3 regions of the Pseudohongiella sp. genome follow, and region 1 is predicted to be linked to each of the others. Evidence: predicted binding sites of a transcription regulator. Region 1 holds the regulator's gene; each other region holds the start of a gene.
The links. Region 1 encodes sigma-54, which starts transcription at its own class of promoters, with help from an activator protein. Its sites were predicted from a motif close to ANTGGCATNNANNTTGCTNT; they were not measured.

Region 1 (10,037 bases):
ACCGGTGCCGATCGCTATAGCGTTCATCGCGGTAAACTGTGCCTGCATATCGGTCGGAAAAGCCGGATAAGGGGCCGTCCGCAGTGACACAGCTTTTGGACGCCGGCCATGCATATCCAGCTCTATCCAGTCCTCACCCACACGTATATCAGCGCCGGCCTCTTCAAGTTTGCTCAGCACAGCCTCAAGAATGTCGGGCCGGGTATCTTTGATTTTGATTTTCCCACGCGTGGCCGCCGCAGCAATCAGGTAGGTTCCCGTTTCAATGCGATCCGGCATAACAGAGTAACTGCAGCCATGCAGCTTGGCTTTGCCGTTGATCACGATGGTATCTGTACCCTGGCCGTGTATATCGGCACCCATGGCGATCAGACAGTTAGCCAGATCGACCACTTCAGGTTCGCGAGCGGCATTTTCGATGACAGTTTGACCTTCCGCCAGTGTTGCAGCCATCAGCACATTCTCGGTACCCGTGACCGTGCACATATCCATGAAGATATGGCAGCCTTTCAGGCGGCCGTCGACTGATGCCTTGATGTATCCATCTTCGACCACAATATCAGCGCCCATTTTCTGCAATGCGCTGATATGCAGATTTACCGGGCGACTGCCAATGGCGCAACCGCCAGGAAGTGCAACCTCAGCCTGGCCAAAGTGTGCCAGCATCGGGCCCAGCACCAGGATAGAAGCGCGCATGGTTTTCACCAGATCGTAGGGGGCGCTGAACTGAGTGATGGAGGAGCTGTTTACTTCCACGTTGAGTCTGGCGTCAACCACCGGCTCCACACCCATGCACCCAAGCAACTCAATCATGGTCGTGATGTCGTACAGATGAGGAAGGTTACAGACCTGCACCGTGTCGCGCGTCAGCAGCGTCGCCGCGAGAATCGGCAATGCCGAATTCTTGGCACCGGCTGCACGAATTTCTCCGCTCAGGCTGGCGCCACCCTGAATTAAAAGCTTATCCATGAATGATCCTGGTATTGAGGTAGGTTGGCCAAAGGCTCAAGAAAAAGGTTCAGGAGTCAGGCCGTAGCAGATTCTTCAGGCGTTGTTAACTGCATGGAGACGGCGTGCACCGCGCCAGAGCGTATGTGCGCGTTCAGGTGCTGATAAACCAGCTGCTGTCGCTTGACGGCATTCAGACCGGCAAACGTTTCCCCCACCATGGCAAGCTGAAATTTGCCACCGCCCCCTTCAACGCGCACGTTACAGTCCGGAAAGCTGGTCTTGAGCAGCTCTTCCAACGCCTGTGCATCTACATTCAAATCCGTCATCCAGCTTTCTCCAGCATCATTTTCCAGCAACTTGCTCTAACCGCTAATTCTCGCCAACCGTCACTCTCGTCAACCGTCACTCTAGTAAACTGCTTATTGCCAGGCTTCGATCACAGCATCAATGTCATTGTTATGGCGAGCCATCAGCGCCGCAAACTGGGTGTGGTACTGGCGGCGCAAGTTGATGCCACCCACATACAGGTTGCGCAGCTTCCACTCTCTGTTTTCATTCAGAAACAGGGCATACTGCAACTCAATCCGGGTGCCGTCGGACACAATCTGCATGCGCACATTGGTCGGTGCCTCCGGGTCTTCCGGCGGATTCCGTGGCGGCATGTAATTCAGTTCCTGACCACCGTACTCGACCAGTGCAGAGCCGTAAAACCGCGTCAGGGTTGCCCGCAGCTTCTCACCAAAGGCTTCTATCTGTTCGTCCGTGGCATCTTCAGAAAAGCGCGCCATGACACCGGTCGCGACCTGACTGAAATCTACAAAGCGCCCCACTTCTTCCTGGATGCCGGCATAGTACCGCTCCTGGTCTGACTCGAAATAAGGACGCAGCTCTTCGACGCGCTTCAATAACTGCGTGATTGACTGTTCCGCAGCCTCAACCGCAGACAGCGTCGGCGCTTGCGCCGCAGCCAATGGCATGAATAACAGAGCAAAACCCAGAACAAGCAATTTATTAATAAATTTCATATAGTTAAAACTCCAATCAAGCCCGACTGCCGAGTGATGCCATGACAGACTGATATTAACGACGGATGCATTTAAATGAGAATAACGGTAGCATCTGCCGATCACCCGGGACACTGTTGCAGTGTACCTCAATTAGCGCGGCCGATAAATTACTACTTGCAAGCCAGAACAATCATCCGTCTAATGAGCGACCCGCAATGAGCCTGAACCTGATCTTGTGCTGGACCTTATGCTGTTAGACGTCTTTATTATCTGCCTGGGCTTTGCCGGCCTTATCTGGGGTGCGGACAAATTTGTGTTCGGCGCTTCCGCATTTGCCCGAAACCTTGGGATTTCGCCACTGGTTATCGGCCTGACCATCGTTGCCTTTGGCACATCGGCGCCCGAGATTTTCTCATCGGCCGCTTCCGCGCTGGCCGGTGAACCTGAGCTGGCTATCGGCAACGCAGTCGGTTCCAATATTTTCAATCTCGGCGTGGCACTGGGCGTTGCCGTTGTCATCAAACCCATCACGCCACCCAAGTCATTGTCCCGAAAAGAGATACCAGCCCTTTTGCTGGTGAGCGCGGTCTGCGGTCTGTTGCTGGCCAATCTCTACCTCGGCGTACTCGACAGCGTGATTCTGATCGGCATCATTGCCTATTTCATCTACTATCTGTTTAGCCGCAAAGCCGCTGGCCTGGAAGAGGACGACACCGAACTGCCAGACCAGATGAGCACGTTGCGGGCCGGCGGTTACCTTTTACTGGGCCTGGCGCTGCTGATCATTGGCGCCGAAGCACTGGTGGGCGGCGCGATTTCAATCGCTGGGACGCTGGGCGTGTCATCCGGCATTATCGGATTGACATTGGTCGCCCTGGGTACCAGCCTGCCAGAGCTGGCGGCCACCGTCACCTGCGCACTGCGGGGACACCATGAACTGGCCATCGGCAACATCATTGGCTCCAACATCATGAATATTCTGGTGGTATTGCCCTTCCCCGGCCTGCTGGCAGCCGGCAGTTTCCACAGCGACCTGTTCTACCGCGACTACACCGCAATGATGATCATGACTTTGCTACTGGCGGCCATCTGCTACCTGGCTATCCGCCGCGGCAAACAGATCGGACGCCTCAGTGGTATCGCATTTCTACTGCTTTATGCCGGCTGGTTCGGCATAATGTACTACCAGATCCATTAGCCAGACGGACGCCAGAGAACATGGAACAAAGGCAGTCACTGATCAACAGTGCCTTGCGCACTATTCGCATTGAGCATCAGGCCATTGGCGCGCTGGCCGAACGTATCGATGACACCTTCGTTCGTGCCTGTCAGCTGATGCTGGCCTGTGACGGGCGGATAGTGGTGACCGGCATGGGCAAATCGGGCCATATTGCACGCAAGATTGCGGCCACCCTGTCCAGCACCGGCAGCCCGGCCATGTTTGTGCACCCCGCCGAAGCCAGCCATGGCGACCTGGGCATGATAACCGCAAAAGATGTGGTGCTCGCCCTGTCCAATTCCGGCACGACAGAGGAGCTCATCAATATTCTGCCCCTGTTCAAGCGCAAAGGTGTGCCTTTCATTACCATGACCGGCAACCCGGATTCCGTCCTGGCGCTCAGCGCCGATGTCAATCTGGACACCCGGGTCGACGAGGAAGCCTGCCCGCTGGGACAGGCTCCGACCTCAAGCACCACGGCCACACTGGTCATGGGCGATGCCCTCGCCATGGCGTTGCTGGAAGCCAAAGGGTTTACCCAGGAAGATTTTGCCTTTTCCCATCCCGGTGGTCGCCTGGGTCGGCGGCTGCTGCTTAAAGTCGCTGATATCATGCATGGCGGCGATGCCATACCGCGGGTACAGGAAAATACCCTGTTGAAAGATGCGCTTTATGAGATCAGCAGTAAAGGCCTGGGCATGACCACGGTTGTCGACGACAATGGGCAGTTGGCCGGCGTGTTCACCGATGGCGATCTGCGCCGGGCCCTGGATGCTGGCCGGGATATCCTGAAAACACGAATGCAGGATGTCATGTCGCGCAACAGCAAAACCGTCAAGGCGCAAGCCCTGGCGACCGAGGCAGCAAAATTGATGGAGGATAACCGGGTGTACACGCTGGTCGTGACTGACGATGAATTGCGCATGAACGGTATTATTCGCATGCACGATCTGCTGCAAGCCAACGTTATCTGAATATCGACTTAGCGGGCCGTTAGCCCGACGACCCCATTGCAACCACGTCAACATTGCCACCGGAGCCCCAGCCGATGAAATACTATGACACCGCCGACGAGGTTCTGAAGCGCGCCGAAACCATCACTCTGCTGTTGCTGGATGTTGACGGCGTGCTGACCACCGGCCAGTTGTTCTACGGCGAACACGGTGAAGTCATGAAAGCCTTCAATACGCTGGACGGCCAGGGCATTAAACTGCTGCAGCAAAACGGCATTCATGTCGGCATTATCAGTGGTCGTAAATCAGCCGCGCTGGAGAGACGCGCTGCCGCCCTGGGCATAAACCTGATTGCCCAGGGCCGGGAAGACAAGTCCAACGCACTGGATGAGCTGCTGCAGACATACCCATGCCCACTGGATCAGATAGCCTACGTTGGTGACGATTTACCCGACCTGCTGGTGATGCGCCGCATCGGTTTGCCCATCGCGGTCCCCAATGCTCACGAAAGCGTCCACCATTGCGCCGCACTGTGCACCACCCGCGCGGGCGGCGAGGGTGCGGTGCGCGATGTGGCAGACTTTCTGTTGCGCGCGCAGAGCAAGTACGAACAGGCTGTTGCGACGTTTTATGAAAGCTGACAACAGCATTGACAAGATCCCGAGGCGAACATGAAGCGCTTGAAATATCGATGGTTATTGGCATTGATCCCGGCAATCCTGATTGCCTGGCTGCTGACTGAGCGCACCGGGGTGTCCCCGATTGAGGACAATGAGATTGATGTGCTCAGTCCGGAAGCCAGCTTCGATGGCTTTGGGCGTGGCATCCGCAGCGTCATCTATGACGAGAACGGACTGATGGCCTACACACTGTCTGCCAGCGAACAACGACTGTTCCCGGGTCAGGTGACAGAGCTCACGGAACCGGTGATGCAAATGTTCGAAGGCAGCCGGGAACGCTGGAATATTTCCGCCGCTTCAGGCAGAATTCGGGCCACAAGCGGAGGAGACATCCTGGAATTGAATTTGACCGATGCTGTTCAGATCCTGCATCGCAGTGAAGAGAACAGCAATGTTCGCCTGACCAGTGACCGGCTCACAGTAGAACCTCCCACACAAACCATGTTTACTGACGCCCGGGTCACAGTCACCGGCAACGGCCTGGAACAGACGTCCCAGGGTATGCGCGCCGACCTCAGCGCGGACACCATCACATTTTTATCTGACATACAGGGCCGGTATTATCGTGTTGACAATTAAAGGTTCCAACACTGTGTTGCGCACTGCTGCGCTGCTGATAGTTTTTATCGGCACCAGCGCGCCGCTCTGCGCCCAACCCGTCCTTGAATCCACAGACCAGGAAGTTGCCAATACCAGCGTCGCCAATACTGTCGCGCAGGAAGACAGCAATGAAGTTCTGAATGCCTCCGCCGATGGCCCGGGCAGCATAGAATCGTCAGGTAACACACGCATCACGACCCTGAGAGACAATGTTCGATTCCAACAGGGTCTGATCAGTATTTTCGGCGACACTGCACGCCTGGAACAAGACATCGAAACCGGCGATCTGATCAAGGTCACTGTTGAGGGACAACCGGCACGTTTTGTGCGCGCCGCGCAGGCGGACGTTGAGGAAATTAACGGCGACAGCGACTCAATTGTTTATTATAACGAATCCATGGAAAGCGGCCTGATGTCGGTTGTCGAGTTCATAGGCGACGCCCGTTTCAATCGCGGGCGCACGGCATTGCAGTGCTCGCAGATCAAACATGTCGTGGAATCGGGGGCCACCGACTCTCCCGGCCCCTGCAACGCCGTACTGGCCCCGACACCGCAAGCGAACGGCGCACAACAGGCAGAAGAAGTACCGACAACGGACACCAACCCTAACTGATGGATACTCTGGCAGCCAGACACCTGGCCAAATCATACAAGGGCCGCCAAGTGGTTCGCGACGTGTCCATTAGCGTCAACAGCGGCCAGATTGTAGGCCTGCTCGGCCCCAACGGCGCCGGCAAGACCACCTGCTTCTACATGATTGTAGGGCTGGTCAAGGCTGACGCCGGCAATATTCAATTGAATGATACCGAGCTTTCCGGCCTGCCGATTTATTCGCGTGCCCGCCTGGGCGTTGGTTACCTGCCACAAGACTCATCGATTTTTCGCAATCTCAGTGTTGAAGACAATATCATGGCGATCCTGCAGACCCGCAAGGATCTCGACGCCGCCCAGCGCCTGGAAAAAATGGAGAGCCTGCTTCAGGAGTTCCATATCACCCACATACGCCACAACAAGGGTATGAGCCTGTCCGGCGGTGAACGCAGGCGCACCGAGATCGCGCGCGCACTGGCCAATGATCCACGCTTCATCTTGCTGGATGAGCCCTTTGCCGGTGTCGATCCGATCTCTGTCAGTGATATCAAATCCATCATCGAACACTTGAAAACGCGCGGCATTGGTGTTCTGCTGACTGATCACAACGTCAGGGAAACGCTGGATATCTGTGAGAAAGCCTATATCGTGAGCGAAGGGGGCATCATTGCCGAAGGCAGTGCCGAACAGATACTGGCCAATCAAAAAGTGCGTGACGTCTACCTTGGCGAAAAATTCCGTATTTGACCGTGCGCAGCCTGCGGCCTGGCTGCCAGGTTCACGACATAGCATAAATTTTCCCTGGTAAAAATATTGCAAAATTCATCACAGATCGGCATGATGCTTGCTTGACGCGCGCAGAGCGGCAACAGGCCACGAAGAGCCATCATGCCTCAATAACGCCCGACAAGAGCCCAAAAGGGCCTGCGAGCGCGACCAACACAATATCTGTTATCAACGAGCAACTGTTATCAACGAGCAACAACGATGTATCTGATGCCATGAAAATTTCGCTACAGCTAAAGCTTGGTCAACAGCTGACCATGACTCCCCAGCTGCAGCAGGCAATCCGGCTCCTGCAGCTATCCACTCTGGATTTACAACAAGAAATTCATCAGGCTCTGGAATCCAACCCCATGCTGGAGGTGGATGAATCCCATGACACCGACGGCAATGACACCAGCTACGATAACGGCGACAGCGAATCGAACAGCCAGTCTGAGGGTGGCAAAGAACAGGACAGCAGCGGAAAAGATGAGGTTCGTGACACCTTTGCCGAACAGTCTTCTTCCGACGCGTCCTACGAGGCCAGCGGCGACGAATCGCATTGGGAAGACAACATCCCGGAACAACTGACAGTTGACACCAATTGGGATGATATTTATCAGAACAGCTACACGAGTGGTAGCCCGGCCCCCGATAACGACGACTTCGAATCCCGCGACACAGCGTCAGAATCATTGCAGGATCACTTGCTCTGGCAACTGAACCTGACCACCATGTCGGACACTGACCGACTTATCGCCATGGCTATCATCGACGCCGTGGACGCCAACGGGCAGCTGTCCGCCAGCCTTGAATCGATCCAGGAAGGGCTGCAGGAGCACCTGGACATAGAAGAGGATGAAGTCCTGGCCGTGTTGCATCGGGTGCAGCACTTTGATCCGGTTGGTGTAGCCGCACGGGATCTGTCCGAATGCCTGCTGATACAGCTTAACCAGATTCCGGACATCCTGGTTACCGATGCCGTGCGTCATGCCCGTATCCTGGTTAAAGACCACCTGTCACTGCTGGGCAATCGCGACTACGCTCAGGTCATGCGTCTGACTCGTCTGAAAGAGCCCGAGTTGCGCGACGCAATCGCCATCATAGAGAAACTGGATCCGCGCCCGGGCGCCGATGTTGCCCCATCCACTGCCACCTACATCGTACCGGATGTGTTTGTCAGCAAAGACCCTCGCAGCGGCCGCTGGCGTGTCGAACTCAACCCTGAGACGGCGCCCAAGCTGCGCATCAACGCGGATTACGCAGCACTGGTCAAACGCTCGGAAAACAGCACCGATAACAACTACCTGCGCGACAACCTGCAGGAAGCTCGCTGGTTTCTGAAAAGCCTGCAAAGCCGCAACGAGACGCTGCTGAAGGTTGCCAGCCGGATTGTCGAGCATCAGCAGGGCTTTCTGGAAAAAGGCGAGGAAGCCATGAAACCGCTGGTATTGCACGATATCGCGGAAGCCGTCGAGATGCACGAATCAACGATATCCCGGGTCACCACGCAGAAGTACATGCACACACCGCGCGGAATCTTCGAATTAAAGTATTTCTTTTCCAGCCACGTCAGCACCGCTGGCGGGGGCGAATGTTCGTCAACCGCCATTCGCGCCCTGATCAGGAAGCTGGTGGTGGCGGAGAACCCCCGCAAGCCGTTGAGCGACAGTAAAATCACGCAGTTGCTGGAAGACCAGGGTATCAACGTTGCCCGGCGAACAATTGCGAAATACCGGGAATCCCTGTCCATTCCGCCTTCCAACGAACGAAAAAGGCTTGTCTAGCCCCGGACTGAGCGTTGATGCATTGCCAGCGGCAGACCAAGGTTCTAGAATGGCAACCATCGGAAGACTAGGAAAACCTGATGCAACTGAGCAAAATCCTGAGCCCTGAACGCACCGTCTGTGATATGCCGGGCGTCAGCAAAAAACGCTTTCTCACGACCGTCAGTGAGCATATCGCGGGCAGCGCCAGCAGCCTGTCGGCAGACGCTATCTACAACGCATTGCTGGCGCGCGAACAACTGGGCAGCACCGGCATAGGCAATGGCATAGCAATACCTCACTGTCGCGTACAGGAATGCACCCGGATTATAGGCACACTGGTCAAACTGGATGAGGGCATCGACTTTGATGCCATTGACTCACAGCAGGTAGACCTGTTGTTTGTGCTGATTGTGCCGGCGGAGGAAACTGATGAGCATTTGCGTGTCCTGAGCGGGCTGGCGCGACTGTTCCATCAGGAAGCGTTTTGCCAGGCCTTGCGTGATGCCAAAAACAACAGTGAGCTTTACCAGACCGCGATACGGTTCAGCGAGCAGCCGCAAGACTGACCGCTGACGCCTGCCGGTACGATCAGCAGCGTGACATACACCCAAACTCAACCCAGATCCAAATGAGACAGGCGACCAATTGTGAGACTCCTGATCGTTAGCGGCCGCTCCGGTTCCGGCAAAAGCACCGCGCTAAACATGCTGGAAGATCATGGCTATTATTGTATCGACAATTTGCCGGCGAGCCTGTTGCCGGCTTTTGTCAGTCGGATATCGAGCGAAACCGTTGCCCTGCCCAGGGTAGCGGTCAGTATTGACGCGCGCAATTTACCTGATGATCTTAAAAAAGTACCGCAGATAATTGGCGAACTTCAGGTTTCGAAAATTGACACTGAAATCATTTTTCTGGATGCCAACAGCCCGACCCTGATCAAGCGTTTCAGTGAAAGCAGACGCAAACACCCCCTGACCACAGAGAGTATCGGCTTGCGTGAAGCCATCAATAAAGAGCGCGACATGCTCGAACCTATTGCTGCTCTGGCAGGCCTGTCTATCGACACCAGTACCATGTCGGTTCACGAACTACGCGCCACCGTCCGTGCGCGGGTAGTGGAGAAAAAAGACAGTTCACTGGCCCTGATGTTTGAATCATTCGGATTCAAGAACGGCGTACCGATAGATGCTGATTTCGTATTCGACGCACGCAGCCTGCCAAATCCATACTGGGAACCGGCATTGCGACCGCTGAACGGACTGGACGAACCAGTCAGACAATATCTGTCAGCGCAGGATGACGTCACGGCCATGCAAGATGATATATTTCAGTTTCTGGAAAAGTGGCTGCCGCGAATCGAACGCAGCAATCGCAGCTACCTCACGGTGGCCATTGGCTGCACTGGCGGACAACATCGGTCAGTCTATTTGTGTGAACAGTTAAAACAGGCTTTCTCGGGCCGAATCAGCAATCTGCAGGTCATGCACCGGGAGCTCGCGCGC
Region 2 (10,037 bases), on a different contig from region 1:
ATAATTGTTTGTCACCAACCTGCACAAGTGCGATACGCTCACGATTGCCAACCGGCAGTGCGCTGAGCACACGCATGCCACCCACGCTTCTTGGCCCGATATTGGTAAACCGTCGCACCGCCCAGGCCAGCAGCAGAATCAGACCAACAATAACCAGCAGCCAGATCGCAGTCTGCAGCATGGCATCCGAGCCACCGGCAAAGATGGCGCCCTGACCAGCGGCACTTTCTGCGCCTTGCCTTGCCGCATCGGCGGTGGCAGATGATTCAGCCATGTCCTGTTTCCCGGCGTTTCAATAAACGCTGTCTGTGCCAAAATTAATCTGATTCAGGTACGCGCTGTGATTAGCGAAGCTTTTTGATCCGCTCAGACGGACTGATTACATCTGTCATTCTGATACCGAATTTATCGTTGACCACAACAACTTCACCATGGGCAATCAGCGTGCCATTCACCAGCACATCCAGCGGCTCTCCGGCCAGGCGATCAAGTTCTATCACCGAGCCCTGGTTCAGCTGCAGCAGGTTTCGGATGGTGATCGCCGTACTGCCGACCTCCATTGAGATTCGGACCGGAATATCAAGAATAACATCAAGGTCCGGGGAGCCAGCCTTACCCTCACCTCTGCCTTCACCTTTGCCACTGTCTGCAACGTCCTTGCCCGGCTGCTTGTCTTCTTCCATTGCAGCCGCCCATTCGTCGGCCATTGCCTGATCGTCTTTACTCACCGTGTTCGCCTCCGCAGCTGTTGTTATGTTTTCGATTCATTTATGCCTCGCGCTCGCGATGCACACCTTCGATACGCAACGCCAGGTTGCCATTGGACGTTCCCAATCGGGTTTCAAACATGGGAATCCCGTTCGCTTTCAGCACAACTGTCTCTGGCATCTCGACCGGGATGACATCACCGGCCTCCAGATCAACCACATCACGCAATGAAATTTTTCTATCAAACAAATGGCAACTGAACTCAACGCTGGCATCTTTGATCTGTTCTTTGAGCGCTGTACCCCAGCGCTCGTCGTGCTCGTCCACGTCGCTCTGCATACCGGCATCAAGCAGGTCGCGAATCGGTTCGATCATTGAATACGGCTGGGTCACGTGGATATCGCCACCACCTCCGTCCAGTTCGATATGGAAGCTGCTGACCACAACCACTTCGCTAGGGCTGACAATATTTGCCATTGACGGATTCACTTCCGAGCGCAAATGATCGAATTCCAGTTTGTACACATTACGCCAGGCTTCACCCAGATCCGTGAATATCTGGTGCAGCACCATTTGCACTACACGCAACTCGGTTGGTGTAAACTCACGCCCTTCAATTTTTGCGTGCCGACCGTCGCCGCCAAAATAGTTATCAACCAGCTTAAAGACCAGTTTTGCATCAAGTACAATCAAAGCAGTGCCACGCAGAGGCCTGAATTTCACCAGATTAAGACTGGTAGGTACATAAAGTGTATGCAGGTACTCGCCAAATTTGGTGATCTGCACGCCGCCCAGCGATACGTCAGCAGTTCTGCGCAGAAGATTGAACAGGCTGATCCGGGTATAGCGGGCAAAGCGTTCGTTGATCATCTCCAGTGTCGGCATCCGCCCGCGCACTATCCGGTCCTGGCTGGTCAGGTCATAGGAACGTACCTGCGTAGGATCATCATCCAAATCAGTATCAACAGCACCATCATCAACGCCATGCAACAGGGCATCAATTTCGTCTTGTGATAACAAATCCTGCATCAATGCGTCTCCAGTTTCCTATTGCATAACAAAGTTGGTAAACAACAGTTGTTCTATGCCTTCCCTGCCAATCTCGCGCTGCAATACCTGATTGACCTCGTCGGTAGCCATTTGGCGCAATCGCTCAATGCCTGCAGGGTCTTCAAACACCAGGATCAACTGCGCGCTCAACAAGTTGATGAGGTTGTGGCGAATAACCGGCATGTGCTGAACCACTGCGTTCAGGGCAGCAGCATCGCGGGCCATGACAGTAACCGTTGCCTGCATGAAGCGCTGCCGACCCTGGTGCGGAAAATTAACAATAAACGCTGGCGTCAACTCAAGATATTGCACCGGATCTCGCGCCGGCACAGCAGTTTCGGCGAGATCTGCCGCCGGTTCTGCATTGCCATTCATCAGAAAAAACCAGGCTCCGCCGCCAACAGCGGCCAATACAACAATGGCGATCACGCCAATGAAAAGCCACTTTTTGCTGCCTGCAACGGCAACTACCTCGTCATCATCCGCCATACAAAACGTTCCTGACCTCAACCGCACGGGTTGAAATATTTCACCATGTCATTGTGACAGAAGCAAAGCTTGTGCCACTCTCTAAATAAGACGGTATCTTATTACTAATCAATTATATAGCGATTAGAAAAAAAGACACTCGCCAATTTAGTGACGCTACGAACAAAATTGGCGAGACGGATCAGACGAGTGTTTGACGCTATCCCGATGCGTGTATCACAGGGCGAGAGAGTTCAGGCGTAGAAATCGATCAGGGATTCGGAACGCACCAGCACCGGCTCGCTGGCGCTTGTTTCCTGTTCGCCTGACTCTGAGCCAGAGCCCGTGCCCTGATTTTGTTGCCCATTGGCCTCATCTTCGCGTTGTTGTGGCGACTGATCAGACACTGACACATCCTGCAAATTCAGCCCCTGATCCCGGAACAAATCCTGCAGGCGGCTAAGCTGCTGCTCCAGCGCTTCCCGCACTGTGGCGTGTTGACTGACAAAACTGACGTTGGTCTGTTGATCGGCAGACATCTGAATCTTGACCGTCAAACTACCGAGTTCTGGCGGATCCAGGCGGATCTGCGCAGAAGTGATGCCCTGACTGCTCATCACCAATAGTTGTCTGCCCAGGCTGTCTGACCAGCCTTGCTGCCCAAAGGCGGTATCCATGGTGAATCTGGGCAGGCCATCGGCAGTCCGGGTGGCTGACTGCTGGGCCGCCTGTGATTGCGCCTGCTGCGCGTTTTCGGTGGCAAACATTCGTTGATCAGCTCTGTTAAACAAAGTGCCATCGTCAGCCGTGGCTGCATTCAGAGCCGCGTTGGCAGCCTGACCTGAAACGGCATTCGGGCTTGCCGGGTTTTCAGCACTGATGCCCGACAACAACGATGCGCTCAGTTGGCTGGCTATCGCCTGATTACGTTCCAGTGGCGCACTGGTCTTTAATATGTCAGCCGACATGGGTTGACCATCATCAGTGGCGCTGCCCGATTGATTGAATTGAATTGAGCGAAAAGCGCTGACATTGGCTACTTCTGACGCAACTTTCTGACTGCCCGGCAGGCTCGCCAGTGCTGTTTCCGAGGTCTGTCGGTTTGTGTCTGCGGGCACCGGGGACCGGAGCATCAAGGCATCGTGTTCTGCGTCCGGATCGGGCGCATTCATGCTGACATCAGTCGCCAGCGCCGCAACTGAATCACCTTTTGCTGCGGCCATCATTCCCGGCACAGGCGCTCCACCGACGGGTGGTGACAAAGCACTTAGGGCAGCGCCTTGAACAAGGGCGCCACCAAGCGCTGTTGATTCAACGATCGGTCCGCCTGCCGGTGTCAGTGCCCCGCCTGGCTTACCAGGCTGGCCAGGCGTGCCGCTGCCACCCAGCAATTGCGCGACGGAACTGTTAGCCGGAGTCAGGCCCTCTGCAACACCCGCCGGGGATTCCCCCGCCGGCATCGACAGCGCCGCCAGCCAGTTACTCAGCGCGGACGGCAAGCTTTGGTCATCCAGAGGCAAACTATTTCCGCTCGCCAGTGCACCCGGAGACATCTGCAGCAGCTCATCAACGCTCCACCCCAATTGCTCGCCCAGGGCGCCGTCCAGCTCTGGCACCGCAGCACCTGACGGCAGTGACAACAGCGACTGTTCTGGGGGTAACGACACCCCGTGAGCGCTTAACAGGGCTCTCAAATCCGCGGCAAAGCGGCCTTCAGGGTCGGCCTTGCCATCACTGGCGTAGGACATAAAAAGCTTGTTTATCATATCCTTGCCATCAGACGATGCTGAACTGGCATCTGCGGCAAGCAGCCAGGAGCCCAATGCCCCGGCATCGGAGTCACCAGCCCCACGCGTCTTCGCCGCCGGCGATGCGGCGCCAACAATTGACATCAAATCAACAGTTACCAACATGTCCCATCCCTCTGCTTGATTGCCACAAGTCAGTACCCACACGGCAATGAACGGTGGCTTTACAATCTACTCAGTAAGGGACTTAGCAAGAAACCTGCCAGATTGATCAGGGGCAGCGTCGATGCGTATACGCGCGAGCACGGAGGGGGGTTGGAGCAGCATCAGGACCAGCCGGAGTCAGACGAGCGACGACGGGCAAACTCATCATGATTGCGTTGCTCATTCCGTGCCGTTTGAACATCAGCATCACGCTGTAGCCGTTCGAGCATTTTCTCCAGGCTCTTGTGGCGGATATCAAGTTTGCGCCAGTGCTCGCGTACCCGCTCCTGATCCTTTTGCATGTGCTCAATAAGTTCTCGCTGGTGGTTGATTGCGCGATCCAGTTGCTGATGGAAACCATCAAACAGCCGCAAGCGGTCGACCGTCATGCCCGCCTGACCGGACACCTGCATCTGATTCCTGTATTCCTGTTGATAGGCGTACAACTGGGACAACTTGTTTTCCTCAGCCTGAACACGCTGCTGCATCATGGCCAATGCCCGACCCGCCTTGTCTGCCTCGAGCCCGGCCAGACGCAGTACCGGCTGCATACGCTTGACGCGATTCAAGAGGCATTGCCTGATTGCTTGTCAGGCTGACCGGGTCTGTCACTGCCACCCAGGGTCGTTCGCGGTTGCAGTTGAGTAACATTGCCAGGGCCTGCAGCGCCGGTGCCTGCCCCCGGAAGTGAACGCCCCGGGGCGGGTGAGATAGCTTTACCCAAACGCTGTACAGCGTCGATCATGCCAACATTCTCGGTCAATCCCTGCTGCAAAAATTGACGCAGGTGCGGCATTCGTTCGATGGCAAAGTCAATATCCTTGTCTGCTCCCGTGGTGTAGGCACCAACGCTGATCAGATCACGATTCTGCTGATAACGCGAATACACCCGTTTAAACAACTGGGCTTTGGCCAGGTGGTCGGCACTGACTACTGCCGGCATCACACGACTGATGGACGCTTCGATATCAATAGCCGGATAATGGCCCTGCTCGGCCAATGTCCGCGACAATACGATGTGCCCATCGAGAATTGCTCGCGCCGAATCGGCAACCGGATCCTGCTGATCATCACCTTCGGTCAGGACTGTATAAAATGCCGTAATGGTACCCTCGCCGCTGTCGGCGTTGCCGGCACGCTCCACCAATTGCGGAATGCGTGCGAATACCGATGGCGGGTAGCCTTTGGTTGCGGGAGGTTCTCCGATTGCCAATGCGATTTCACGTTGCGCCATGGCATAACGCGTCAACGAATCCATCAGCATCAATACATCTTTGCCCTGGTCACGAAACCCCTCCGCGATGCGGGTCGTAATCATGGCCGCGCGCAAACGCATCAAAGGCGAATCGTCAGCCGGCGACGCCACAACCACTGATCTGGCCAGACCTTCTTCGGCCAGAATCTCATCAATGAATTCTTTAACCTCGCGGCCACGCTCCCCGATCAGGCCGACCACGATCACGTCAGCTTCAGTGAACCGTGTCATCATCCCCAGCAACACACTTTTACCGACACCGCTGCCGGCAAACAAACCGATACGTTGTCCCCGGCCCACCGTCAGCAACCCGTTTATCGCAGTAATGCCTACGTCCAGAGTCTCACGTATCGGCTGTCGTTTCAGGGGATTGATCGCTCGCACGGGTTTTGCTTCACTGCAACTCTGTATCGAAACCGGACCTTTGCCGTCGATAGGTTCGCCGAAACCATTCAGCACCCTGCCCAGCAAACCGTCGCCCACCCAGAGCCGCTGTACGCTGGGCGCAGGCACCACGCGCGCGCCAGGCTGCAAGCCTTCCACACTGTACAATGGCATCAGGAAGATACGTGGCCCGTCAAAACCAACAACCTCTGCCTCGATTTCCTTGCCACTACTGTGGCTGACCAGGCAGCGGCTACCCAGCGACACATTACAACCGACTGCTTCCAGCGTTAATCCCACAACACGTGTCAACTTGCCCACGATAACGGGACTGACTGTCAGGTGTTTTGTCGGCTGATAGCGGCGCAGCCGTTGTGCAAGGCTCTGTCGGGCTGTCATGGTTTGTCTTCTGTCGGAGGTTGTTGATTTGCATCGCTGCCCGCATCATCGTCGGCCAGCGCCGCTGCCTCTTCAGCGAGACTGCGTTTCGCGGCAGCTTTCTGCGTCTCACGCGGTGCCTTGACCACTGGTTCGGGGGCCTCTTCAAATGCTTCACCGGCCGGCACATCCGTTGCGGTATCGTCGTCGGCAAACTGACGCTGAACAATCTGCTCAATAACCTGGGCAAAGCGCTCGCCGGTCGTAAAATCAACCGCACTTTGATCAGTTTCCACCCGACAACCACCACGGTCAATGTGCTGATTCGCCACCACACGCCAGTTTTCGCCGCCTTCATCGGCAGCCTGCTGCACCAGCGGCTGATCTGCGGGATTGATCAGGATACGGACGTTGTCCCGGCTCGGCGGCAATGTTGCCAGTGCCTGCCTGACAATTTTCATGATATGACTGCTGTCTATCAGTAATTCGCGTTGAACCACGTTGCGTGCGATTTCGCGACTCAGGTCCAGCAGCGCTTTTTCCAGTTGGTAATCCTGTTCATTGATGGCGTGACTTAGCTGGGTCATCATGCCGTTTAATGTCTTTAATGCCTGTCGCAGCTCGGCTTCGGCTTTCTGCGTACCTTCCCGGTAGCCTTTGTCGCTGCCCTGTTTCCTGCCCTCTTCCAGGCCTTGCTGCAGCCCGCGCTCGTGACCCTGTCGGCGGCCTTCCTCCAGGCCTTTTTGCAGACCTTCCTGACGACCTGACAGCAGACCCTCTTCACGGGCCTGTTCGTAGGCCTGCATGCTGTCTGCTGTGGATGTTGAGTCTTTGGTCTGTGCGGGCGCTGCTCCGGTCTCATCGCTGCGCGCCGTCGTCTGCTCGACAGCCTGACGCAACGGCGAATCCGGGCGCGGTTCGGCCTGAATCAGTTTCCCGCCGGCACTGATGGTTGGCGGCATCCAGCGCATGACCGGGAGCTCTTCCAGATTTTTCTGACTGACACGGGTGGTCCCGTCAAAAATATGCCGCTGCATCATGCTGTCCTCATCAGATCATGGCCTCACCGCCACCACCAAGCTGTATCTCACCGGCATCCGCCATTCGGCGCGCCACGACCAGAATTTCTTTCTGTGCAGCTTCAACTTCAACGATTCGTACCGGACCCTTGGCCTCGAGATCGTCGCGCAGCAATTCCGCCGCACGTTTGGACATGTTGGCAAAGAATTTTTCTTTCAGATAATCGTCTGCGCCCTTCAATGCCAGAATCAGCACCTCGGAAGACACTTCGCGCAACAGCGCCTGAATGCCCCGGTCTTCGACTTCGCGCAGGTTGTCGAAGACGAACATCAGATCCTGAATCTGATTACCGAGGTCTTCATCAACATCCTTGATTGACTGCATCAACTCCTGTTCAACTGCACCGTCAAGGTTATTCATGATTTCCGCGGCCGTTTTGCGTCCGCCGATGGATGTCGACGGGTTTGAGCCTTTGCCTGAGAACTGTTTTTCCAGAATCAGGTTGAGCTCTTTCAGGGCCTCCGGTTGCACGCTTTCCAGTGCAGCGATACGCATCATGATTTCCAGTCGGACTTTCTCCGGAAAATTGCCCAGAATATTGGCTGATTGATCCGGTTCCAGGTAGCTAAGCACAACGGCCTGAATCTGTGGATGTTCCTGACGGATGACATCGGCCACCGAGCGCGGATCCATCCACTTCAGGCTGTTAATGCCGGAACTTGAGCCACCCAGCAGAATCCGGTCGAGAAAGCCGCGCGCGCGCTCCTCACCGAGCGCTTCGGTCAGCATATTACGAATGTAGTTTTCTGATCCCACGCCCAGGCCACTCTGGGCGCCGCATTCAGCCAAAAACAGGTTCAACACTGAAGACACGGTATCCTGGGATACCGACTTGAGAGCGGACATCGCAGCACCGACTTTCTGCACTTCTTTCGGTCCCATCTGTTTCAGGACTTCAGCGGCGTCTTTTTCCCCCATACTCATCAGCAGGATTGCCGCACGCTCCAGCGAGCTGACATTGCGGGCCGAATTCTCCATTGCGTTATTCTCAGCCATCGTTAGAAATCCAGTTTTTTACCACTTGCGCTGCACGCGCAGGATCTTCCGCCACCAGGCCCTTGATTGCGCCCAGCTGCCGCTCGTAACTCTCGGCAGGCCCCGCCAGTAGAATATCATCGCCCCCGCTCAGGGTCACCGAGTCTTCTTTCATTTTGTGCTCTGCCTTGATATCGGCATATCCGAGTTCACTTGAAGCATCGCTGGCGCCCGCGCGGCCGGCGCCACCGGCAACTGTCAGGCGCTTAAGCGATGGCATCAGGACGCCAAACACCAGTATCAGTAAAAACAGCGCGGCAGCAGCCTGGCGCAGGGCGGGGGCAAACCATGATGCCTGCCAGAACGGCATGGCAACACCCGCCATTTCTTCAGACTGCGCAAACGCTTTGTTGATAACCGTCACACTGTCACCACGCTCAACGCTATACCCCACTGCATCACGCACCAGCGCGCTGATACGCTCCATATCCTCAGCAGTCCAGCTCTGTGCAGCCTCGCCGGTAGGTTCATCGATAACAACGGCCACTGACAACCGACGCACGGAAACCGGGTCGTAGTTGGTATAGCTGATGGTCCTGTCGACTTCGTAGTTACGGGTTTCCTGCGATCGGATATTGTCCGGCTCCGCGACGGCTTCCTCACCCTCGACACCCTCCAGTGTTTCCGGTGCCGTTGCCGCCCCCGGCGGTTGATTGGACAGCGCCCCCGGAATTCCCGCAATCACATCACCCGTCGACCGACGCTCATTCAATGACTGCTCGCTGCGTACAACCGAGGCTTCCGGGTTGTAGGTTTCCGCAGCCTGTTCGGTACGGGTGAAATCAACATCAGCCGCAACTTCGGCGGTAAATCTGCCCGCCCCCAGCAAGGGATGCAGAATACGATTGATCCGCCCGACCAGCGTTTCCTCGTATCGACGTACATACGCAAACTGCTCAGCTGCCATCATCATTTCGGTATTTTCGCCGGTGCGGGACAACAGATTGCCCATCTGATCAACAACGGTGACGTCCTCGGGCATCATCTCCGGCACACTGGAGGCAACCAGGTTGGCAATAGCCTGCACCTGAATATCAGATAGCTGACGTCCTGAATGCAAGGCCAGAAAAACCGACGCTGTCGGTTTGCGACTGTTGCGTACAAATACCGAACGCTCCGGCGTGGCCAGATGTACGCGTGCAGATTGAACATGGCGGAAGCTGGTAATAGTGCGTTGCAACTCGCCTTCCATACTGCGCTTATACCGGTTTTCCTCCATAAACTGACTGGTGCCCAGGCTCTGTTCCTGGTCCAGAAATTCGTAACCATAACCGTTATCACGCGTGACGCCGGCGCTGGCAACCTGCAGGCGCACCGAGTCCACCGAATCTGAGGGCACCAACAACACACCGGACGCCGGATCAATGCGATAAGGAATGCTGGCTGTGTCCATCACCTGCACCAGAGCTGCCGTATCAAAACCCTGCATGCTCGGATACAGCGGCTGGTAACTCTCTTTCTGTGACCACAGCACTACGGAGAAACCCAGCGCAATACTGGCGGCCAGCGCGAGCATCAAACCGGCCTGCCGAACCAGGTTGAGGCTGTTGAAACCCTTCATGAAATTGCTGCTGTAAGCAGAGCCTTGAGCGCCCTCTGTGGGCACCAGTGCATTTTGTGATTGCGCCGAATCTGCTGTTGCCATGTTCTTACCCTGCTAGTGTATTGTGCCCGTTGCCGACAATCAGATAGGCATATTCATGATGTCCTGGTACGCACTGACCAGG
Region 3 (10,037 bases), on a different contig from region 1:
TACATGCTGCTGCAACCGGGCACTCAGACCTGTTCGTGTCATGGTATGCCATTGGTCGCGTATACGACCGGTATTGAGCACTAAAGGCCACCGCTTGTCGCTGCTGTATGCCTGGCAGGGAGTGGTGTCAACAAATTGTGCCCGACCGGATCTGGTAAAAAAACGACCGTCTTCAAACATGCGTGCCCGGCCGGCTCTTGCCGCGACGGGGTAGGGCCATTGCGTCGGTGCAAGCTGGTCATAGGCATCGTTGTCGAGCATGGCCAATCCACTGATATCAAAATCGCGACCACCAGCGTTGTCCTGACCCGACAACAGCGCGTGTTCGCGAAATATATCGGCGGCGCATTGATAGGGAAACTGTTTACCAAGGCCCAGTCGTCTGGCGACTGCCGTGATAATCCACCAGTCCGGTTTTGCGTCGCCCGCCAGCGGCAGGAACGCGCGTTGCCGGGAAATACATCGCTCCGAGTTGGTCACCGTGCCGTCTTTTTCGCCCCAGCCAGCAGCCGGTAAACGGATGTCTGCCAGACGCAGGGTATCGGTGTCAGCCACACAGTCAGAGACCACGACACAGTCGCAGTTCGTCAATGCCTTTTTGATTTTGTCGGCCTCGGGCATGGATACCACCGGGTTGGTTGCCATGATCCAGATAAACCGGACCTTGCCATCGGCCACAGCATCAAACAGTTCGACAGCCTTCAGGCCGGGGCGCACGGGAAGTCTGTCACTGCCCCAGAAATTTCCCACAATCCGGCGGTGCGCCGGGTTCTCGATATCCATGTGCGCGGCCAGCTGATTCGCCAATCCGCCCACTTCGCGCCCGCCCATGGCATTGGGCTGGCCGGTAATCGAGAATGGACAGGCACCGGGTTTACCGATTCTGCCGGTGGCCAGGTGGCAATGGAGTATGGTGCTGGCCTGACTGACACCGTTGATCGATTGATTGATGCCCTGTGAGAAAACGGTCACAGTTTTTTCTGTCTGAGTGAACCAGTCGTAAAATGTCTGCAGCTTTTCCCTGTCCAGCTGACAACGCTGTGCCGTGGTTGCCAGGTCCATCGCAGCGGCGCGACTTCGATGTTGTGCGTCTTCAAACCCTTCGGTGTGTTTGTCGATAAACGAGTGATCAAGCGCGTCTGAAGCCAGCAAGTGTGAGAACAGGCCCGTAAACAGGCTGGCGTCGCTGCCGGGCGCCAGGTCCAGATGCAGATCCGCGATGTCAGCCGTGGCGGTGCGGCGCGGGTCAATGACCACGATGCGCATTTCCGGGCGGGCCTGTTTGGCTGCGGCGATACGTTGATAAATGACCGGGTGTGTCCAGGCCATGTTGGAGCCGGTAATGATCAACAGATCTGCCAGCTCAAGGTCCTGATAACAACCAGGAACGGTGTCACTGCCGAGCACACGTTTGTGGGCAGCTACCGCAGTTGACATGCAAAGACGGCTGTTGGTATCGATGTTGGCAGTGCCCAAAAAGCCTTTGATCAGCTTGTTGGCAACATAATAATCTTCGGTCAACAGCTGCCCCGATACATAAAAGGCCACTGAATCAGGGCCGTGTTCCCGAATACAGCGCTGTAATCGCTCGGCAACCTCGTCCAGCGCCTGCTCCCAATCAACCTCGTTGCCGTAAAGCTGAGGTTTGAGCAGTCGTGTTTCCATGCCCAGCGTTTCATGCAATGAGCTGCCCTTGACACAAAGCCTGCCCCGATTGGCCGGATGTTGCTGATCACCGGTGAGTTTGGCGATATGCTCTTGTGTGTCTGTCGGGTCAGCAATCAGGCCACAACCAACACCGCAATAGGGACAGGTGGTACGTTTGTTCATGCGCTGTCCCCCAGGCCGAACATTTCCTGGCTGCGGGATGCCACTATGCGTTGGGTTTCGATCAGTTGCGCATAACGATTGCCATCGCTGACGTCGCCGAACATGACGACTGCCTGGAGGGTATTGTCGCGCCACCATAGGCGCCGGTAGTGACCTTGTTGCGCATCACGCCAGATCATGCTCTTGTTGTGTGCGCTGGTGTTGATATCGCCGGCGGAAAAAACATCAACGCCGCTGACTTTGAGCCGGGTTGGCGTGGGCTGGTGATGGTAACAGGGCAGAGCCCTGATATTGGCATTAGCGTAGGATGACGCGCAGGTGTTCAGTACCATGGCAAGAATGCGTGCCTGCTGATAGACAGGTGCTACCAGACCGAACACGTCTTCGCCGATCTGGCAGCATTCTCCGAGGGCAAAGATGTCAGGTTTACTGGTTTGCAGCCAGGCATCTACTTTTATCGCCCGGTCTGTCTTCAGCTCGATGGTATGTGCCAGTTCGACCTCCGGGGTAATACCGAGCGCCATGATGGCAATCGAGCAAGGCAGAACAGTGCCGTCCGCCAGCTCCAGGCTCGCGAGTTGACTGCCGTTATCGGTGGTGTTGAAATGAGAGCAGTTTGCGTCGCCGTGAAAACGGATGCCGCGCAGCCGCAAACTGTCGGCAAGGTGGTTGCCTGCTTCTTCATCCAGCTGCCGGTTCATTGGCCATCCGGCATTGTGCACCACGGTCACAGACATGCCCTGATCAGCCAGGCTGCAGGCGGCCTCCAGGCCCAGCAGGCCGCCGCCGATGACAACGGCGCTGGCGTCTGGGCGAATCAGTTTATGAAGGTCTCTGGCATCCTGCAACGAGCGCAGACACATGACGCCGTTAGCTTCGCGACCTGGCACATTGAGCCGGTTCGCACGGGACCCGGTTGCCAGTACCAGGTAGTCCCAATCGATTACGTTTTTTGTGTATGTTGTAATCTGTTTCTGTTTGCAGTCAATATGGATGACCGGGTCATTGTCATACACGCGTATCTCATGTCGCTGATACCAGTCACGGGTCGCCAATGCCATTTCGGCTTCGCTGACCTGTCCCGATAGCCACGACGAGAGCAGGATGCGATTATAGGCTGGACCCGGTTCGGCGCCGATGACGGTAATCGACAACTGTTCGTTGTCGAGCTTGACCAGCTCCTGCAGCAAACGGCTGCCAGCCATGCCGTTGCCTATAATGACAAGTTTCTTTGTTTGTTTCATGGGCCGGGCTCTTATCGTTGTATCGCGATCTGGACGCGGTCATCGCTGATATTGGTCGGGTACACGCTCAGCGCTACGCTGTCATCTTCCAGGCACTGCCCGGTATTGAGGCAGAAATGCTGTTTGTAGACTGGCGAGGCAACAACCAGTTGACCCTTGATGTCGCCGACAATACCTCTGGCGATCACATTGGCCTGGCTGAACGGATCGTGATTGTCTATGGCATACCAGCCGGCGCGCGTATTAAAAATGGCAATCTGTTTACCCTCGACAAGTGCCGCAACGCCGGTGTTGGCAACAACATCACTGGCAGCGCAGATATCAATCCATTCAAGGTTTTGCTGACGTGCGGTAGCATGAGTACTCATCAGACTGTCTCCACCAGGGTTATGTTGTTGGTCTCTTCAGAGCGTGCGGGGCGTTTCTGGCCGCGCTCACGAACGTAGACTACCTGTTCATCCGCACTGTCGGCGTTGATGAAGGGGCGGAAACGTTTCAGTGCGTCAGGGTCCTCAATGGTCCGTTTCCATTCGCAGGCGTAGGTATCTATGACAGCCTGCATCTGAGTTTCAAGCTCCTCGGCTATGCCCAGTGAGTCATTGATGATCACGTCCTGCAGATAGTCCAGGCCACCCTCCAGGTTGTCGCGCCAGACTGATGTGCGTTGTAGCCGGTCTGCGGTCTGGATATAAAACATCAGCAGCCGGTCAATGTATTTGATCAGTGATTCATCATCCAGGTCACTGGCGAAGAGTTCGGCATGACGCGGTCGCATACCGCCGTTGCCACAGACATACATGTTCCAGCCTTTCTCGGTGGCAATAATGCCAACATCCTTGCTTTGTGCTTCGGCGCACTCCCGGGTACAGCCCGACACGGCCATTTTAAGTTTGTGCGGCGATCTTAGGCCGCGATAGCGTTCCTCAACAAAAATGGCCATGCGCACGGAGTCCTGGACTCCGTATCGGCACCAGGTTGAACCAACGCAGGATTTGACCGTGCGCAAGGATTTTCCGTAGGCATGCCCGGATTCGAAGCCGGCATCGATCAGCTCTTTCCATATCAGGGGAAGTTGGTCAACTCTTGCACCAAACAGATCAATTCGCTGTCCACCGGTGATTTTGGTGTACAGGTCGTATTTTTGTGCAACCTGAGCTAACACCAGCAGCTTGTCGGGGGTAATTTCCCCACCGGGTACGCGTGGGACCACTGAATAACTGCCGTTCTTTTGCAGATTGGCAAGGAAGTTGTCGTTGGTGTCCTGCAAACCGACATGTTTCGGGTCCAGGATATAGTCGTTCCAGCACGAGGCCAGAATTGAAGCTGCAGCGGGTTTGCAGATGTCACAGCCCTCACCGCTGCCAAAGCGACTCACAAGCTCGTCGAAACTGCGGACCTGATTGACGCGCACTACATGATAGAGACCCTGCCGTGTATAGGGGAAATGCTCGCACAGGTGATCATTGACATGGATACCCTGACGCTTCAGCTCTGCGTTCAGAACCTGCTTGACCAACGTGGCGCAACCGCCGCAGGTAGCAGAGGCCCGGGTTTCTGTTTTTAATGCACCCATGCTGGTACACCCGGCGCTGATGGCCTCACACAGCGTTGCTTTGCTGACGTTGTTGCAGGAACAGATCTGGGCACTGGCAGGCAGGGCATCCACACCCAACACCGGCTTGTCGCCGCTGTCCGGCAAAATCAGCGCCAAGGGTGAGGGAGGCAGCTCAATCCGGTTCAGACAGTACTGCAAGAGGGTATCGTAGTCTGAGGTATCACCGACCAGGACAGCGCCGAGCAGGAGCCGACCATCCTCGCTGATGATCAGTTTTTTGTAGGTGCCGGTGCTGTTGTCATCGACGGCGCAAATCTGTGCACCCGGTGTTCTGGCGTGGGCATCACCAATGGAGCCGACGTCGACGCCCAGCAGTTTAAGCTTTGTGCTCATGTCCGCACCGGCAAACGCAACCGTTGCATCGCCGCATAGCAGCGTCGCCAGTTGCTGAGCCATATTATAACCGGGCGCAACCAAACCGAAAACACTGCCTTGCCACACAGCTACTTCTCCGATGGCATAGATATCAGGGTCAGAGCTGCGACACTGGTTGTCAATCACGACCCCGCCACGCTCGCCCATCTGCAGGCCGCATGCTTTGGCCAGCTCGTCTCTGGGCCGTATGCCGGCGGAAAACAACACCAGGTCGGCTTCCAGTTCACCTTCGGAGAAAACCAGTTTGTGTCGGTGGCCGTCGCCGTCATCTATTAACTGCGTGGCCTTGCCGGTGTGAATTTCGACGCCGAGTTCTGTCACCTTCTGGCGCAGCAGCTCGCCACCTCGACTGTCGAGCTGGACTGCCATCAGTTGTGGTGCGAATTCGACAACATGTGTTGTCAGGCCGAGATCTTTGAGCGCTTTGGCGGCCTCCAGACCCAGCAGGCCACCGCCAATTACGACACCTGTTTTGCTGGATTGGGCCGAGTTTCGTATGGCGTCCAGATCGTCAATTGTGCGATAGACATGACAGGCCTCCCTGTCGCGGCCTGGAATGGGCGGGACAAAGGGATATGAGCCGGTGGCGAGAACCAGCGTGTCATAGTCAATATTGGTGCCCTGGCTGCCGACAACAGTTTTACTGTCGCGATCAATTCGGGTAACGGATTCGCCACACAGGAATGAAATGTTGTTGTCGGCAAAGAAAGTGTCACTGGCAAGCGAGAGATCTTCCGCGCTGGCGTGTGAAAAATAGGAGCTCAATTGAACCCGGTCATATGCCGGACGGTTTTCTTCACAGAATACCGTGATGTCAAAACCGTGATGATGCGTGATCAATTCTTCGAGAAACCGCTGTCCTACCATCCCGTTGCCAATAACTACCAGTTTTGGCCTGTTCATTATCTGTCTCCTTGTCGAGCCGAATATCGAGCTGAATGTCAGGCATAAAAAAATGGCGCTCATGACACGAGAGTTTCGTGTTATGAGCGCCATTGCCCTGTAGTCGTTATGGTCTGATTCTGTTGCGGATCAAATTCCCGTCATTGGTAAACAGATCCACTTACTGGGTACTGAGCAATTCCCGTGCCACTGTGCCCAAGGCCCGTAGAGTCAGTGTTTTTCCGAACCGGGGGAATCTGAAACGCGGTTTTTGTGCCATTTGTTTGTGCGTCGCGCACCAAAAAAAAGCATATACCTGCCTGTTCGGGCAGTGCATCAGCCGGCATCCCATGCCCGGTGGAAACCGACGCAGAAGCTAAACAGCGAGGTATAGACAGGTCGGCAGGACCACTTGTCACGTTTTAAGGAGGGAGTGGCATGGTAAATGCATCGTCAGGTTTGTGGCCTGGTGTAATTAGCACCAGACATAATTCGAGTCGGGCAATGGCGCCTATAGACGATCGGAGTTCCGGTCAGTCTGTAGGCGTTTTTTTTTGGACGAACGGCCAGATGTTGAGGACTTTATCATGACGGATACCTTGTTAAGTTATAGGAAATTACTGTTGCTGTGGACTATGACCGCGCTCTGGACACTGACAGTATCGCTGCAGGCCAACGCCGACGAGGCGCTGGGCTGGCCTGAGAAGGATGAACTCACGATAGGGTTTATTAAACTCACAGACATGGCGCCTCTTGCGATCGCATACGAAAAGAGATTTTTTGAAGACGAGGGCCTCTATGTCACCTTGCAGCCACAGGCGAACTGGAAAGTTTTGCTGGACGGTGTGATCGGCGGGCAGCTTGATGCGGCTCATATGCTGGCGGGTCAGCCCCTGGCTGCGACCATAGGATACGGAACTGAAGCCCACATCGTGACACCATTGAGCATGGACCTGAACGGAAATGCCATTACGGTCTCCAACGAAGTATGGGCGCAGATGAAACCCCAGGTCAGGCAGGACAATGGCAAGGTGGTCCGCCCGGTTGGAGCAGATGCTCTAAAACCAGTGGTAGAAAACTATCGCAATGCAGGCCAGAACTTCAATATGGGCATGGTGTTTCCAGTGTCCACCCATAACTACGAATTGCGCTATTGGTTGGCCGCCGGAGGCTTGCACCCCGGCTACTATGCTCCCCATAAAGGTGATGTGTCCGGTACCCTGCAGGCCGATGTGCTGTTGTCAGTGACACCGCCGCCGCAGATGCCCGCAACGCTGGAAGCGGGTACCATCATGGGGTACAGCGTCGGAGAGCCCTGGAACCAGCAGGCCATCGTCAGAGACATTGGTGTGCCTGTGATAACCGACTACGAGATCTGGAAAAACAACCCTGAGAAGGTTCTGGGTCTGACTCAGGCGTTTACCGAAGAAAATCCCAATACCACGGTACGCCTGGTCAAAGCCATGTTGCGTGCCGGCAAGTGGCTTGATGAGAACAACAACGCCAACAGGGAGGAGGCTGCAAGAATACTGTCGCGCAGTGAATACGTGGGCGCTGACTACAACGTCATAGCAAACTCCATGACCGGCACCTTCGAATACGAGAAGGGGGAGGTACTTCAGGTACCCGATTTCAATGTTTTCTTCCGCCATCATGCTACCTATCCCTTTTACTCTGATGCCATCTGGTACCTGACCCAGATGCGTCGCTGGGGTCAGATATCTGAGCCCCGGTCGGACGAGTGGTACCTGGAAACAGCGGCCAGTGTCTACAAGCCGGAAATTTACCAACGTGCTGCAGAAGCGCTGATTGCAGATGGACTGATGACGGCTGCTGACTTTCCGGACTTTGAGAGTGAAAGTGGCTTCAAGGAAGCGCAGGACGACTTCATCGACGGCGTAAAATATAACGGTAGATTCCCTAATGCCTATCTCGAATTATTCGAGATAGGTCTGAAGGAGGATGTGCTTTGATTTTCCCAGACAGTTGTTCATACGTATCAGGTGTATCTCTATGAATCGGGTAAACAGTTTGATCAAACGTTTCTACACCCTGCCCGGAAGTATTGACCTGTCTCCCGGATCGGCGTTCTCACAGGCTTTGCGAGGTGTGATACTGTCCATGTGTGGTGTCCTGGTGTTTCTGTTGTGCTGGCAGGCGGCTGCCAGCAACATAAATACCTCACTAGGGCAGTTTCCGGGCCCTGCTCAGGTAGTTGCCCAGGCCCAGAATCTCTATGGCGACTATCTGCGGGAGAAAGACCGGGAGCGGGACTTCTATATCAGGCAGGAGGAGCGAAATGCAGACCGCCTGGCACAGGACCCCGATGCCGACGTCAGAATCAGGGAATACACCGGTCGCCCAACCTTTATTGATCAGATAGGCACCAGCCTGGTTACTGTCGGGTTTGGTTTTCTGATTGCCATGATGATTGCGATCCCCCTGGGTATCATGTGTGGCTTGAGTGAGTCCATCTACAGCGCTGTGAATCCGATCATCCAGGTGTTCAAGCCGGTTTCCCCGCTGGCCTGGCTGCCGCTTGTCACCATGGTGGTCAGTGCACTGTATGTAAGTGAGAATGAAATGTTCAGCAAGTCCTTTGTGACTTCGGCGATAACCGTGGCGCTGTGCTGTCTCTGGCCGACGGTGATCAATACCACGGTAGGCGTGGCCAGTGTTGACAAGGATCTGCTGAATGTCAGTCGCGTCATTCGCCTGCCGACATGGAAGCACGTGCAAAAGATAGTACTGCCTTCCGCCATACCCATGATTTTTACCGGTATGCGACTGTCGCTGGCGACCGGCTGGATGGTATTGATTGCGGCAGAAATGCTGGCACAGAATCCGGGCCTGGGAAAATTTATCTGGGATGAATTTCAGAATGGCAGCTCGGACTCGCTGGGTCGGATCATGGTAGCGGTATTGGCCATTGGTATTATCGGCTATGCACTGGATAAACTGATGTTGTTACTTCAGCGCAGGATTAGCTGGGACAAACAGTCAGTATTGAGATAACGGAAGTAAGGAGTAAAAAATCATGTCAGCGTATTTACAGTTAAGCGGGGTAGGGGTCGAATTCAAGACGGACAACAAACCGTTTCGTGCTTTGGCAAACATCAATATTAATGTCGCCAAAGGTGAATTCGTTTCCCTGATTGGTCACTCCGGGTGCGGCAAATCGACGGTGTTGAACATCATCGCGGGTCTGCTTCAGGCCACTGAGGGCGGTGTTATCCTGGAGGGAAAACAGGTTGATTCACCCAGCCCGGATCGGGCGGTTGTGTTCCAGAGCCATGCCCTTATGCCATGGTTGAGTGTTTATGACAATGTGGCGCTGGCCGTGAAGGAGGTCTTCAAGGGCAGGAAAAGCGCAAAAGAGATGAAGGAGTGGATTCATTACAATCTTGGGTTGGTGCACATGGCACATGCCATTGATAAATATCCCCACGAAATATCCGGTGGCATGAAACAGCGTGTGGGTATTGCTCGCTGCCTTGCCATGGAGCCTAAAGTACTGTTGATGGATGAGCCCTTTGGTGCTCTGGATGCGTTGACGCGTGCGCACCTGCAGGACGAAGTGATGAAGATTCACAGTAATCTTAACAGCACTGTCATCATGATTACACACGATGTGGATGAGGCAGTGTTGCTGTCTGACAAGATTGTCATGTTGACCGTGGGGCCCGATGCAACCGTGGGTCAGATACTTGATATTGAACTGGATCGGCCACGCGACCGTCTGGCACTGGCCGAAGATGCTACCTACAACCACTACCGGCAGTCAGTGTTACGCTTTCTGTACGACAAACAACGCGGTGACAAGCAAAGCGGTATTGAGCAGCCGGACGGGGAGCAGCCGGACAGGGAGCAGGGCGTGGACAGGAAGGCAGAAGAGAAATCGCGCGCAGCCGCCTGACGATCTGGCCAGCTCAGCGCCAGTTGCTTTCGCTGTCACATAGTGCGCGTGCGATATCTATCAGTCGCCGGCTTTGGTTCATGGCCATTTCCCGGAGCAAGCGATGCGCCTGCTCCTCGGTCAGAGCGCGATGTTTCATTAGCAGCAGTTTGGCGCGGTCCATGACCTTGCGCTC

Region 2: a site for sigma-54 is predicted at 2,307-2,326, ahead of WD071_RS01155 (flagellar basal body-associated FliL family protein). Genes of this name have one in related genera too.
Region 3: a site for sigma-54 is predicted at 6,139-6,158, ahead of nirB (nitrite reductase large subunit NirB). Genes of this name have one in related genera too.

The regions. Positions count from the first base shown of each region.
Region 1 is NZ_JBBDNQ010000034.1:89,862-99,898, forward strand. It holds gene murA (UDP-N-acetylglucosamine 1-carboxyvinyltransferase) at 1-969, opposite strand, end outside; gene WD071_RS12660 (BolA family protein) at 1,026-1,277, opposite strand; gene WD071_RS12665 (phospholipid-binding protein MlaC) at 1,371-1,976, opposite strand; gene WD071_RS12670 (calcium/sodium antiporter) at 2,206-3,156, shown strand; gene WD071_RS12675 (SIS domain-containing protein) at 3,177-4,151, shown strand; gene WD071_RS12680 (KdsC family phosphatase) at 4,226-4,771, shown strand; gene lptC (LPS export ABC transporter periplasmic protein LptC) at 4,802-5,389, shown strand; gene WD071_RS12690 (LptA/OstA family protein) at 5,376-6,023, shown strand; gene lptB (LPS export ABC transporter ATP-binding protein) at 6,023-6,748, shown strand; gene WD071_RS12700 (RNA polymerase factor sigma-54) at 7,003-8,553, shown strand; gene ptsN (PTS IIA-like nitrogen regulatory protein PtsN) at 8,634-9,101, shown strand; gene rapZ (RNase adapter RapZ) at 9,183-10,037, shown strand, end outside.
Region 2 is NZ_JBBDNQ010000006.1:223,981-234,017, reverse strand. It holds gene fliO (flagellar biosynthetic protein FliO) at 1-274, opposite strand, end outside; gene fliN (flagellar motor switch protein FliN) at 345-707, opposite strand; gene fliM (flagellar motor switch protein FliM) at 769-1,737, opposite strand; gene WD071_RS01155 (flagellar basal body-associated FliL family protein) at 1,756-2,247, opposite strand; gene WD071_RS01150 (flagellar hook-length control protein FliK) at 2,481-4,139, opposite strand; gene fliJ (flagellar export protein FliJ) at 4,301-4,747, opposite strand; partial or broken gene fliI (flagellar protein export ATPase FliI) at 4,900-6,216, opposite strand; gene WD071_RS01135 (flagellar assembly protein FliH) at 6,213-7,235, opposite strand; gene fliG (flagellar motor switch protein FliG) at 7,246-8,271, opposite strand; gene fliF (flagellar basal-body MS-ring/collar protein FliF) at 8,264-9,955, opposite strand; gene fliE (flagellar hook-basal body complex protein FliE) at 9,995-10,037, opposite strand, start outside.
Region 3 is NZ_JBBDNQ010000006.1:168,696-178,732, forward strand. It holds gene WD071_RS00895 (molybdopterin-dependent oxidoreductase) at 1-1,830, opposite strand, end outside; gene WD071_RS00900 (NAD(P)/FAD-dependent oxidoreductase) at 1,827-3,074, opposite strand; gene nirD (nitrite reductase small subunit NirD) at 3,086-3,442, opposite strand; gene nirB (nitrite reductase large subunit NirB) at 3,442-5,967, opposite strand; gene WD071_RS00915 (CmpA/NrtA family ABC transporter substrate-binding protein) at 6,582-7,919, shown strand; gene WD071_RS00920 (ABC transporter permease) at 7,960-8,961, shown strand; gene WD071_RS00925 (ABC transporter ATP-binding protein) at 8,984-9,862, shown strand; gene WD071_RS00930 (nitrate- and nitrite sensing domain-containing protein) at 9,876-10,037, opposite strand, start outside.